DNA from 2 places in the Bacillus nitratireducens genome. Region 2 is predicted to be linked to the other one. Evidence: a T-box and tRNA genes for the amino acid it is inferred to sense, from the RefSeq annotation. Region 2 holds a T-box; the other holds one or more tRNA genes.
What was found. A T-box is a leader RNA that pairs with one kind of tRNA and senses whether it is charged. The one in region 2 lies ahead of ileS2 (isoleucine--tRNA ligase), so its partner is inferred to be a tRNA-Ile.
Positions count from the first base shown of each region.

Region 1: it encodes a tRNA-Ile, which carries the amino acid that the T-box ahead of ileS2 (isoleucine--tRNA ligase) is inferred to sense. The anticodon was not compared.

Region 1 is NZ_JAUMJO010000003.1:581,266-588,178, forward strand. It holds gene Q3V31_RS14950 (YitT family protein) at 131-1,009, shown strand; gene Q3V31_RS14955 (metal ABC transporter ATP-binding protein) at 1,190-1,960, shown strand; gene Q3V31_RS14960 (metal ABC transporter permease) at 1,960-2,793, shown strand; gene Q3V31_RS14965 (Fur family transcriptional regulator) at 2,807-3,220, shown strand; gene ispG (flavodoxin-dependent (E)-4-hydroxy-3-methylbut-2-enyl-diphosphate synthase) at 3,300-4,415, opposite strand; gene Q3V31_RS14975 (hypothetical protein) at 4,581-4,946, opposite strand; gene Q3V31_RS14980 (DUF1189 domain-containing protein) at 5,013-5,780, opposite strand; tRNA gene Q3V31_RS14985 (tRNA-Ile) at 6,019-6,092, shown strand; gene sodA (superoxide dismutase [Mn]) at 6,317-6,913, shown strand, end outside.
Region 2 is NZ_JAUMJO010000002.1:253,160-260,072, forward strand. It holds gene Q3V31_RS07675 (YggS family pyridoxal phosphate-dependent enzyme) at 1-325, shown strand, start outside; gene Q3V31_RS07680 (cell division protein SepF) at 345-815, shown strand; gene Q3V31_RS07685 (YggT family protein) at 822-1,085, shown strand; gene Q3V31_RS07690 (YlmH family RNA-binding protein) at 1,101-1,868, shown strand; gene divIVA (septum site-determining protein DivIVA) at 1,958-2,464, shown strand; T-box leader at 2,516-2,740, shown strand; gene ileS2 (isoleucine--tRNA ligase) at 2,812-5,577, shown strand; gene Q3V31_RS07705 (TraR/DksA C4-type zinc finger protein) at 5,743-6,072, shown strand; gene lspA (lipoprotein signal peptidase LspA) at 6,197-6,655, shown strand; gene Q3V31_RS07715 (RluA family pseudouridine synthase) at 6,660-6,913, shown strand, end outside.

The DNA.
Region 1 (6,913 bases), on a different contig from region 2:
TTCTACTATCGAAATATATGTGCACATAGCTTGTATATATTCTTATAGAGTTTCGTTTTTTCCATGAGAAAAAGAAGCTTATGCTATAATATAAGAACAAAACTATAGATAAAGAGTATAAGGAGGACTTATGGAAAAAAAGCAACATCGAAAAGAAAGTGTTATTCATCTTATATATCGCTTAGTTATGATTATCTTTGGAGCAGCGTGTGCGGCGGTAGCGATTGAACTATTTTTAATGCCAAATAAAATTATTGATGGTGGAATTATTGGTATTTCTCTTATATTAGATTATCTTACTCCTAATATTTGGTGGTTAAGTTTTTCTACTTTAGTTGTTATCCTTAACATTCCGTTTATGTACTCGGGTTATAAACAAATTGGAAAAACATTCATGTTATCTTCTGCGTTCGGAATCGTTGCTTTAGCATTTATTGAATCGACGTTGCACGCTGTCCCGCCATTTACAACTGAGCCGATTTTAGCGACAGTGTTTGGCGGTCTTATTTTAGGTCTTGGTGTAGGGCTCGTTATTCGTCACGGTGGATCAATGGACGGAACAGAAATTATGGGTATTTTATTAACGAAGAAATTACCTTTCTCTGTTGGCGAGTTTGTAATGTTTGTGAACTTATTTATTTTTGCGTGGGCAGCATTTGTGTTTGGCGTTGAACAGGCGATGTATTCTGTTATGACGTACTATATCGCATTTAAAACTATTGATACAGTAATTCAAGGATTAGACGAAACGAAAGCAGTTTTAATAGTGTCAGATCAATATGAAGAAGTATCAAATGCAATTTTACACCGCCTTGGCCGTGGAACAACAAAACTTGTTGCTAAAGGTGGCTATACAGATAAAGAAAAAGAAGTTATTTATGCAGTTGTAACGCGTCTTGAAGTGACGAAGTTAAAGTCGATTGTGCATGAAATTGATGAAAATGCCTTTGTTACGATTATGAGTACGCAAGAGACGAATGGCGGTAAGTTTAAATCAGCGATTCACTAAAAAATTAATTACAATATCTTTCGAAAGCAGAGAAATTTTCTCTGCTTTTTGTTATAATAGTAAGGTTTCTGGAAATAAGGAATATATTTTGGGCAGATTGGTTTACAACTATAATAAGCTGTACTATAATTCAAATAGAGATAAATCGGAATCATTCTGAATTAAAATAGGTGATGTGTAATGAATAATATATTAGAAATAGAAGGACTTACGTTTCGGTATGAAGATCGAAATGTGTTAGAAGATATTAATTTGCAAGTTCCGAAGGGAGCTTTTTTAGGTTTAGTTGGACCAAATGGTTCAGGGAAATCGACTTTACTTAAATGTTTATTGGGTGTTTTAAAGCCGAAGCAAGGAAGTATTAGATTGTTTGGCATTGATAGTAAAAAGTTTAAAGAGTGGAATAAAGTTGGTTATGTATCTCAAAAGGCAAATAGCTTTAACTCAGGTTTCCCGGCGACTGTTTTTGAAGTTGTTTCAATGGGACTTGTTTCCAAAAAAGGTCTTTTTCGCTTCTTTACGAAAGACGATAAGGCGAAAGTAGAAAAAGCGATTGCTGATGTAGGGATGAGTGAGTTCCAAGGTCGCAACATTGGAGAGCTTTCTGGTGGACAACAACAACGTGTATTTATTGCTCGTGCACTTGTAAGTGATCCGGAATTACTTATTTTGGACGAACCTACTGTTGGGATTGATGTGAAAAATGTGGAAAGCTTCTATGAGATACTAGAGGATTTAAACAAAAGGCTAGGGATCACGTTAATTCTTGTTACGCACGATATGGGTGCTGTAACAGAAAAGGTGACGCATGTTGCATGTTTAAATCAGCATCTACATTTCCATGGGAATGTAGAGAAATTCCGAGAGTTAGAAGATGCCGAAATGTCGATTTTATATGGACATCATGTTCATCGCTTAGAACATGAACATGGGCATCACGGGAGGATATAATGATACAGGATTTTTTACAATATGATTTTTTACGTAATTCTTTATACGCTGGTGTTTTAATAGGGCTTGTCGCACCACTTATCGGCGTGTTCGTTGTAATTCGTCGTATGTCGCTTATTGCGGATGCATTAAGTCATGTGACGTTGTCGGGAATTGCAGCAAGTTTATTACTTGAAAAGACAATCTTTACTGGTGGGTTTTTAAACCCTTTATATATGGGAATGTTTTTTTCAATCGGTGGAGCATTGCTAATTGAAAAATTACGTACTGTATATAAGCATTATCAAGAGTTAGCAATTCCGATTATACTTTCAGCAGGGATGGGGATTGGAGTTATCTTCATTTCACTTGCTAATGGATTCAATACGGATTTATTTAGTTATTTATTTGGTAGTGTAAGTGCTGTAACAAGTGCGGATTTAATTATTATTGGGATAGTAGCAATTGTAGTTATTATAACGATTGTTTTATTATACAAAGAGTTGTTTTTACTATCATTTGATGAGGAATACGCTGTATCAACCGGTTTGAGTGCAAAGTGGATTCACTTTATTTTCATTATATTAGTTGCTCTTGTAATTGCGGTATCAATGCGGGTTGTAGGTGTTCTTCTCGTATCATCTTTAATGACGTTACCAGTTGCAGCAAGTATTCGTATTGCAAAAGGATTTAAACAAACAATTTTCTTTTCCATTTTATTTGGTGAAATTGCAGTAATTGGTGGAATGTTTGCTTCGTATCAACTTGATCTAGCACCAGGTGGTACAATTGTTATGATAGCGGTTCTTATTTTAATCGGTGCGATTTTATGGAAGAAGAAAAAAACTGCATAAAGTAGGGATAGGTATGAATCTAACAGAAGCTTTACGCCTAATGAAGGAAAAAGGATATAAACATACGGGGAAAAGGGAAGAGATGCTAAGGTTATTCGCGGCACATAATCGTTATTTAACTGCGAAAGACGTTTTAGAACATATGAAGGATGATTATCCAGGACTTAGTTTCGATACGATTTATCGTAACTTAACGGTATTCGCTGAAATTGGAGTTTTAGAGCAAACGGAATTAAATGGTGAAAAACATTTTCGTTTTACGTGCTCTATTATGGCACATCATCATCATTTTATTTGTTTAGATTGTGGTGGTACGAAAGAAATCACTTCTTGCCCAATGGATTTTATGAATAAAGATTTTAACGGTTATGAAGTAACCGGTCATAAGTTTGAAATATATGGCCGTTGTCCAAAATGTGCAAAATAAGAACTCGTCGGTTACATAACTGACGAGCTTTTTTACGTAAAAAAGAAGGTTGCCCACAAATATTGTGGCAACCTTCTTTTTATTGTTCTTGTGTTTCTTTTTCTTTTTCTTTTTCTTTTTCTCGTTCAGCAGCCATTTCAGCGGCAATTACATCGATTTCTTTTTTCAGTTCTTCCACCATTATTTCTTCTGGTACTTTACGAACAACTTGCCCTTTACGGAATAATAAACCTTCTCCACGTGCACCGGCAATACCGATATCAGCTTCACGAGCTTCACCAGGACCGTTTACAGCGCAACCAAGTACTGCAACTTTAATTGGTACTTTTAGTGTAGAGATGTATTCTTCCACCTCGTTAGCGATGCTAATTAAATCAATTTCAATACGACCACAAGTTGGACAAGAAATAAGTGTTGCTGCATTAGATGCAAGACCGAATGACTTTAATAGTTCACGTGCAACCTTTACTTCTTCCACTGGATCAGCACTTAAAGAAATACGTAGTGTATTTCCGATACCTTTATTTAAAATTGCTCCAAGACCAGCAGCACTTTTTACAGTTCCAGCAAACAAAGTTCCTGATTCTGTAATACCTAAATGTAATGGATAATCAAAAGCACGAGCGGCTTTTTCATATGCTTCAATTGCTAAGTTAACATCAGAGGCTTTCATTGATACGATAATATCGTGGAAATCTAAGTCCTCTAAAATTTTAATATGGTGCAGTGCGCTCTCGACCATACCATCAGCAGTTGGGTATCCATATTTTTCTAAAATATGACGTTCTAATGAACCTGCATTTACGCCGATACGGATTGGAATGCCGCGCTCTTTCGCTGCGTTTACAACAGCTTCTACTTTATGGCGACGTCCAATATTACCTGGATTGATACGTACTTTATCAATGCCGCCTTCGATTGCTTTTAAAGCAAGGCGATAATCAAAATGAATATCAGCAACAAGTGGAATGTTGATTTGTTTTTTAATATCAGCAATAGCATTTGCTGCGCGCTCGTCTGGAACAGCAACACGAACGACTTGACAGCCTGCTTCTTCTAAACGTTTAATTTCAGCAACTGTAGCCTCAACATCATGTGTTTTTGTTGTTGTCATACTTTGTATAATTAATTCATTGTTACCGCCAATTGTTAAATTACCGACTTTAACTGGACGTGTTTTTGTACGATGAGTCATTTCATTCACGAATAGATCGCTCTCCTTATAAAAGAAGTTTCTTATTTTAGTCCCTTACATCAATGATAGTATGTGTGAGAAAGGGCTATAGAAACCAAAGTACTCGGTTTCACTTTTACTATTGTATCAGCGCCTTTATGTAATTGACAAGGATTAAGTGATGGCTTATTGATATAACGGGAATTTATAAGACTTTCCAACTTGGATTTTTGTAGCAGATGCATTTTTATTTAATTGTTTAAAATCATCAATTACTTTTTCAATAGAAGGAATTTTTTTCTTATTGATCGCTTCTGTAATAGAAAGGACTGTATCACCAGTTTTTACTTCAATTGCTTTATAAGCTGTATCCGTTACTTTTTCTGTTTCTTTCTCTTTATTCTGCTTTGTATCTGTATTTTCTTTTTTTATCGTTTCGGCAGCTGTTGTTTTTTTGTATGAACTTAACATCGGTAAAGTACCGATTTTAATGTCGTAATAAAATATATAACCGAGGACAAGCACGAATAAGAGTACACCTAATCTCTTCATATCCTTCACTCCTTTGCTAGGAATATATGCTTGTCCAAAAAAAAAAATGCCTATTTAGGCATTTTTTTATAGTTCTTGTTTATCTTTTGGTTTTGGAACTTCTTTAATTGTTAAGTATAGAACGATTAAAACAACTGCAATGTAAATGAATGTTGCACCAGGTACGTTTATTTTGAATAAATCCATAATCATAAAGAAGATTGTTGGAATTGTGTAGCTGTAAGCAGTTAATGTCCAAACTTGTTTATAAGATAATTTGCGTTGACCGCTCATCGCAGAACCGATGAAGGCAAGCAAGGTAACTCCTACAAAGGTAATAAATAATTGGAACAAGTACAATAGGAACCCAATAACGAATAGTAAGATCGGATAAATACTGTCAAATAAAGAAATGAAATCTTGTAAATCTTTCTTCTCAAGAGATGCGCCTAGTAAGTCATTATAGGAGTATGTTTGTGTTTGACCATTCCCCATGGAGACTACTTTATCTTTTAAAACAAATAAACCTGTTTTATTTTGATATTTTTCTAAGTCTGTTGAATTTGGATCAAATACGAAAAGGGCATTTCCGTCTTCTTTTTCGATAGGTTGATTAATATCAGCTTGTAGCTCGCCGTTTTCGATTTTAAAATCAGGTAAATCTTTTTCGATTACTTTATTTACCATGTTAACACCATCTTGGATGACGCTACCGTACAAGAAAGTTCTTGGAATAGTAGTGATTAGGCAAAGAAGCATAATATACAAAATGGTTTTACCGATTTTTTGAAAACGGAAAAGCGCCATATCTTTAGGCGAATATACGCTTTTTGCTAGCTGTTTAAAAATGGACATAGATTCACTTCCTTTATGTATGTATAAAATCATTGTAACGTACGAATCTAGAGAAGCTCAAGATATATTATATTTACATATAGTAGAAGGGACTAAATTTCTTCTTATTAATTTACTTCTTTTAGTAGAGAAAAATACAATTGACACTTTTCTTTTGTATATGGTAAATTTATCTTACATTTTTCAAACGATATATTCGATGGGAATTTAGTTTTTTTAATGTTACATACATAATTGTGGACCCTTAGCTCAGCTGGTTAGAGCAGACGGCTCATAACCGTCCGGTCGTAGGTTCGAGTCCTACAGGGTCCATATCCATTTCATATGTTTATTATGTCAGCAGGAAGCTTCCTTGTAGAAGGAAGCTTTTTTTACGGAATATATGAGCATTTTAATTGAAAAGAAGTGGGAATTTTGCTACTTTAATGATAGCAAGACAAAGCGATTTATTTGTTTGCACCCTATGGCAATTAGGGTAGAATGAAGTTGTAGGTCACATATGTAGTGACAATACATAAACCGGGAGGAATATAACAATGGCAAAACACGAATTACCAAATTTACCTTATGCGTATGATGCTTTAGAACCTCACTTTGATAAAGAAACAATGAACATCCATCATACGAAACATCACAACACGTATATTACAAACTTAAACGCTGCTTTAGAAGGTCATGCAGAATTAGCTGACAAAAGCGTTGAAGAATTAGTTGCAAACTTAAACGAAGTACCTGAAGCAATCCGTACAGCAGTACGTAACAATGGTGGCGGACATGCTAACCATACATTCTTCTGGACAATCCTATCTCCAAACGGCGGAGGACAACCAGTAGGCGAACTTGCAACTGCGATTGAAGCGAAATTCGGTAGCTTCGATGCATTCAAAGAAGAATTCGCAAAAGCTGGCGCAACTCGCTTCGGTTCTGGTTGGGCTTGGTTAGTAGTAAACAATGGTGAGTTAGAAGTAACAAGCACTCCAAACCAAGATTCTCCTCTAACTGAAGGTAAAACTCCAGTTATCGGTTTAGATGTTTGGGAGCATGCTTACTACTTAAATTACCAAAACCGTCGTCCTGACTACATCGGTGCATTCTGGAACGTTGTAGATTGGAACGTTGCTGAAAAACTTTAC
Region 2 (6,913 bases):
CTTTATTCAAGTGAAAACATCATCTGAAGAATCAAAGCAAGGATTGGCGATAGAAGAAACAATTTCTTTTATTCAAAGTTTGCAAGAATTGGATAAGATTGAAGTGGTAGGATTAATGACAATGGCTCCGTTTACAGGAGAAGAAGAAGAGATTCGTCGCTGCTTTAAGGAATTGCGCATGCTACAAACAGAGGTGCAAGAGCTAGAATTATTACATGCACCATGTAAAGAATTATCAATGGGAATGTCAAATGATTACACGATTGCAATTGAGGAAGGCGCTACATATATTCGTTTGGGAACGGTTTTAGTAGGAAAAGCGTAAGAGGAAGGAGAAAGTTATTATGAGTTGGTCAAAAGTAAAATACTTCTTTTTTGACACACCGGAAGAAAAAGAAGCAGCTCAATATAGTTATGAAAAGGAGCAAACAGACATGAAAAAGCAACAAGATCCCCCAGAACAACAAGATGTTCCGTTTGCGAAAGTGCAACCGAAGCAAAATGTAGTGAGTATTGAAAAAGCGAAGCAATCTTCAAAAGTTGTTTTACTAGAACCACGTACATATTCGGAAGCGCAAGGCATTTCGGATCACTTAAAAGGTAGACGAGCTGTTGTAATTAATTTGCAAAGAATGTCTACAGATCAAGCGGTGCGTATCGTTGACTTTTTAAGTGGTACTGTATACGCTATAGGCGGGGATATTCAAAAAATAGGCCCGAAAACATTTATGTGTACACCTGAAAATGTAGATATTGTTGGTGCAATTTCAGAGTTATTCGGTGAAGAAGAAGACACAAATATAAAGAGGTGGTAATACGCGATGGATACAGTTTTAACAGTTTTACTTTCTGCTTTCGAGATTTACTCGTGGGCACTTATTATTTACATTCTCCTATCATGGTTCCCTGGTGCAAAGGAATCAGCTTTTGGAGAGTTTCTTGCGCGTATTTGTGAACCGTATTTAGAACCATTTCGCAGATTTATTCCGCCGCTTGGTATGATTGACATCTCTCCACTCGTTGCGATTTTTGCGTTGAAACTTGCTACAAGTGGTTTAGTAAGTTTATTCCGCTATTTCTTATAGTAAGAGGTTATATGCATGAGCATCTACGAGCATTTTAGACCTGATGAAGTGGTCTTTGTGGATAAAGTATTAGAGTGGAAACAGGCGGCTGAGTATCATCAAGTCAAGTTAACAGATTTTCTTGATCCAAGACAGCAACAAATTGTCTCTATGGTAATAGGGCAAGGAGAGGTTGCTGTACGCTTTGATGGTGCGATGCCTGAATCTGAACGAAAAAGAGCACTAATTTATCCAGACTATCTAGAATTAAATGAAGAGGAATTTCAAGTAGAAGTATTAGAAATTGACTATCCTTCCAAATTTTACACGCTAGAACACAGGCAAATATTAGGTGCATTTATGTCACTTGGTTTAACAAGGGAAAAATGTGGTGATATTTTGCTTCAAGAAAATCGTGCCCAAATTGCAGTTGCAAAAGAAGTTGCATCGTATATTGAAATGAACTTACAATCAATAGGGAAAGTGAAAGTATCTCTCACGCCTGTACAAGCAGAACAAATTTTGCGTGTCGGTGAAAAGTGGGGAGAGAAATCTGGAACAGTTTCGTCACTTCGTCTAGATGTTTTGTTGGCTGAAATGTTACATATATCCAGGCAGAAAGTACAGCCTCTTATAAAAGGTGGCTTAGTAAAAGTCAATTGGAAAACAGTAGAGCAAACTGCATATGAATGTTTTCCAGGGGATGTATTCTCGATTAGAGGATACGGAAGAAGTAAAATATTTTCTGTAGAAGGTAAAACGAAGCGCGACAAATGGAGAATTTTGTATGGTATACTAAAATGATTGGTTTTTTAGAAGGAAATCCTCCTATTTTGTCGAAGAAAAGATATAATTAAAAGAGGAAATTTAGATAAATACTTGGAGGTGGCGTTGTGCCGTTAACACCATTAGATATTCATAACAAAGAATTTGGTCGCGGATTCCGTGGCTATGATGAAGATCAAGTAAATGAGTTTCTTGATCAAATTATCAAAGATTATGAATTAGTCATTCGTGAGAAAAAAGCTTTAGAAGAAAAGGTTGCGCAATTAGAAGGAAAGTTAGATCATTTTTCTAATATTGAAGATACGCTAAACAAATCTATCGTTGTTGCACAAGAGGCAGCGGAAGAAGTGAAACGTAATGCGCAAAAAGAAGCGAAATTAATCGTACGTGAAGCGGAAAAGAATGCAGATCGTATCATTAACGAAGCGTTAGTAAAATCAAGAAAAGTGGCATTTGATATTGAAGAATTAAAAAAACAAGCAAAAGTATTCCGTACTCGTTTCCGTATGCTATTAGAAACGCAGCTTGAAATGTTAAACAACGATGATTGGGATAAACTAATTGAGTTAGAGGACGAAGTGGACGAGCTGTTGAAAAAAGAAGAAACAGTGTAAGCTTGACGTTTTTCTCATTATTACATATAATTTTAAACAGCATATTTATTAAGAAAAACGAAGATAGGGATAAGTACCTTTTTCATACCTTATATAGCGAACTGAGGATGGTGTAAGCTCAGGATAAGGAGATAATGGGAATATCACCCTGGAGTTCCGCGCTGAACAAATAGAGTAAGCGTCGGCGTATATTCGCGTTAAGAATATAAAGAGGATTGTATACATACGTATAGGATCTACTAGGGTGGTACCGCGGGAGACTTTCTCGTCCCTTTTTGGGATGAGAAAGTCTCTTTTTTATTCCGTTTTTTAAGTGTTTCTTTTATACATGTAAGGAGGAATTGAGCATGGAGTACAAAAATACATTACTAATGCCAAAAACAGAGTTCCCAATGCGTGGGAATTTACCAAAACGTGAGCCTGCAATGCAAGAACAGTGGGCTGAAATGAATATTTATGAAAAGGTACAAGAACATACGAAAGGTCGTCCTTTATTTGTACTGCATGATGGACCTCCATATGCGAATGGTGACATTCATATGGGACATGCATTAAATAAAGTGTTAAAAGACTTTATTGTTCGTTATAAATCAATGACGGGTTACTGCGCACCATATGTACCAGGTTGGGATACACACGGTTTACCAATTGAGCAAGCTTTAACAAATAAAGGTGTAAAGCGTAAAGAAATGACAGTTGCTGAGTTCCGTAAGTTATGTGCAGAGTATGCATATGAGCAAGTGGAACGTCAACGTGAACAATTTAAGCGTTTAGGTGTACGTGCAGATTGGGATAATCCATATATTACTTTAGAGCCAGCTTATGAAGCACAACAAATTAAAGTGTTTGGTGACATGGCGAAAAAAGGTTATATCTATAAAGGACAGAAACCAGTTTACTGGTCTCCAACAAGTGAATCAGCTTTAGCAGAAGCTGAAATTGAATATCAAGATAAAAAATCAGCATCTATTTACGTAGCATTCCCTGTAAAAGACGGAAAGAACGTATTAGAAGGTGATGAGAAATACATTATCTGGACAACAACGCCTTGGACGTTACCTGCAAACTTAGGTATTTCTGTTCACCCAGAACTTGAATATGCTATTGTGAAAGTAAATGATGAGAAATATATCATCGCTTCTGAACTATTTGAGACAGTTGCAAAAACGTTAGAGTGGGAAAATGCTGAAGTTGTGAAAACGGTAAAAGGTAGCGAACTTGAGTATACAGTTGCAAAACATCCATTCTACGATCGTGACTCATTAGTTATGCTAGGAGAGCACGTAACAACAGATGCAGGTACAGGTTGTGTTCATACAGCACCAGGACACGGGGAAGATGACTTCGTTGTTGGTAAAAAGTATGGCTTAGAAGTACTTTGCCCAGTTGATGATAAAGGTGTATTGACAAATGAAGCACCAGGATTTGAAGGCTTATTCTATGATAAAGCTAACAAGCCAATTACAGAAAAATTAGAAGAAGTAGGCGCGTTACTGAAACTAACATTCATTACGCATTCATACCCACATGATTGGAGAACGAAAAAACCAATTATTTTCCGTGCGACAGCACAGTGGTTTGCATCTATTGAAGCGTTCCGTAAAGAGTTATTAGAAGCTGTTGCGGAAACAAAATGGGTACCAGCATGGGGAGAAACGCGTCTTCATAATATGGTTCGTGACCGTGGTGATTGGTGTATTTCTCGTCAGCGTGCATGGGGTGTGCCAATTCCTGTATTCTATGCAGAAAATGGTGATCCAATTATTACAGATGAAACAATTAACCATGTAGCAGATTTATTCCGTGAGCACGGTTCTAACGTATGGTTCGAGCGTGAAGCGAAAGATTTATTACCAGAAGGATTTACACATACAGGTAGCCCAAATGGTGAATTCCGTAAAGAAACAGACATCATGGATGTATGGTTCGATTCAGGTTCTTCTCACCAAGCGGTATTAGAAGAGCGCGAAGACTTACAACGTCCAGCTGATTTATATTTAGAAGGGTCTGACCAGTATCGTGGTTGGTTTAACTCTTCATTATCAACAGCAGTTGCTGTAACTGGTAAAGCTCCATATAAAGGCGTACTAAGCCATGGTTTCGTACTAGATGGTGAAGGACGTAAAATGAGTAAGTCGATTGGAAACATCGTCGTACCGAAGAAAATTATGGATCAATTAGGCGGAGACATTTTACGCTTATGGGTATCTTCTGTTGACTATCAATCTGATGTACGTATCTCAGATGATATTTTAAAACAAGTAGCAGAAGTGTATCGTAAAATCCGTAACACATTCCGTTTCTTATTAGGAAACTTAGATGACTTTAATCCAAGTGAAAATACAGTAGCGGTAGCTGAACTTCGTGAAGTAGATCGTTACATGTTAGTGAAGTTAAATGACTTAATTACAAAAGTAAAAGATGCATATGAAACATATGACTTTGCTGCTGTATATCATGCAATTCACAACTTCTGTACAATTGATCTAAGTTCATTCTACTTAGACTTTGCAAAAGACATTTTATACATTGAAGGTGCAGATCACGCGGATCGTCGTGCGATTCAAACTGTATTATATGATGTTCTTGTTGCATTAACGAAACTTGTAACGCCAATCTTACCTCATACAGCTGATGAAGTATGGCCATATGTTCCTGGTGCAGAAGAAGAAAGCGTACAGTTAACTAATATGCCAGAAGCTACAGAAGTAGAGGGTTCAGAAGCGTTAAGAGCAAAATGGGATGCATTTATGACATTACGTGATGACGTTTTAAAAGCGTTAGAAGTAGCTCGTAATGAGAAAGTAATTGGTAAGTCATTAAATGCGAGCATTACGCTATATCCGACTGCAGAAATGAAGGCTACGTTAGAGTCTATTAGCGAAGACTTAAAGCAATTATTCATCGTCTCTGAGTATAAACTTGGTGGTACAATTGAAGAAGCGCCAACAGAAGCACCAAAGTATGAGCATACAGCTGTAGTTGTAGCACAGGCGACAGGTGAGACGTGTGAACGTTGTTGGGTTGTTTCAGAAACAATTGGTAAAGATGCAGAACATGAAACATTATGTGAGCGTTGTGCAACAGTTGTTAAAGAAAACTATGTAAAATAATAAAAAACTGATTGCGCGCAAGTGCAGTCAGTTTTTTTGTTTTTTTTGTTGATGATATATTAAAATAATTTTCACTCTCTTTCCTATGAAGGAAAAATGTGTGTGAGGTAAGCATGAGAATTTCGGACACACTAATTGTACATTGCAGCTGGGAGGAATGTACACGTGAATGAAATGTATATGGAAATCAAAGAAGAATTGCAATTGATGAGAAAAGAATTGCAAGAGAGACTAGCTAAAGAAGTCATGCACAAATATGATACAGAGTTCAGCCAAGAACTTGGATATGAAATAAAGGAAGAGATAAAGAAAAAATTGCTATTACATGATATAAAAGAGGATTTAAAAGATGTAGAACGTGCATTATTTAAGATGGAAATAGATATGTACGGTATTTGTGAAGAAACTGGGAGAGCAATTTCTACAAAACAAATGAAAACAATGCCGACTGCCCGTACGATTCATGAATTTTTCTATGAAAAGGTAAATGTATGAATACGCACGACGATATTATGTTACCTTTTTTTAATTTATTTTATTCTTCTATAAAGGTTCATTGTGAAAAGGTAGCAGCTATGCTAAAATTTTGAGGTACACTGTCTTTGTGGGGGAAATGAAAATGATATATTATGTAATAGCGTTATTTGTCATTGCCATCGATCAAATATCGAAGTGGCTAATTGTAAAGAACATGGAATTGGGTACAAGCATTCCGATTATCGATAATGTATTATACATAACATCACATCGAAATAGAGGAGCTGCCTGGGGTATTTTAGAAAATAAAATGTGGTTCTTCTACATTATTACAGTCGTTTTCGTAGCGTTTATCGTATTTTATATGAAAAAGTATGCGAAAACAGACAAGCTTCTAGGTATTTCATTAGGTCTAATTTTAGGCGGAGCAATTGGCAATTTTATTGATCGTGTATTTAGACAAGAAGTAGTGGATTTCATTCACGTGTATATTTTCTCGTACAACTATCCAGTATTCAATATAGCTGACTCAGCATTGTGTATTGGCGTTGTGTTAATTATTATTCAAACAGTATTAGAAGGAAAGAAAACGAAGGAGTAATTGAATGAGTGAAGTAGTACAAGTAACAGTTGCAGAAGAACAAAAAAGTGAGCGAATTGATAAATTCGTTGCAGAAATAAACAGTGAATGGTCACGTTCACAAGTACAACAATGGATTAAAGATGATGTTGTTACAGTTAATGGAAAGTCAGTTAAAGTGAATTATAAAGTAAAAGGAAATGATGAAATTACAGTAACAATTCCTGACCCAGAAGAGTTAGATATTCAACCAGAAGATATGAATTTAGAAATTTATTA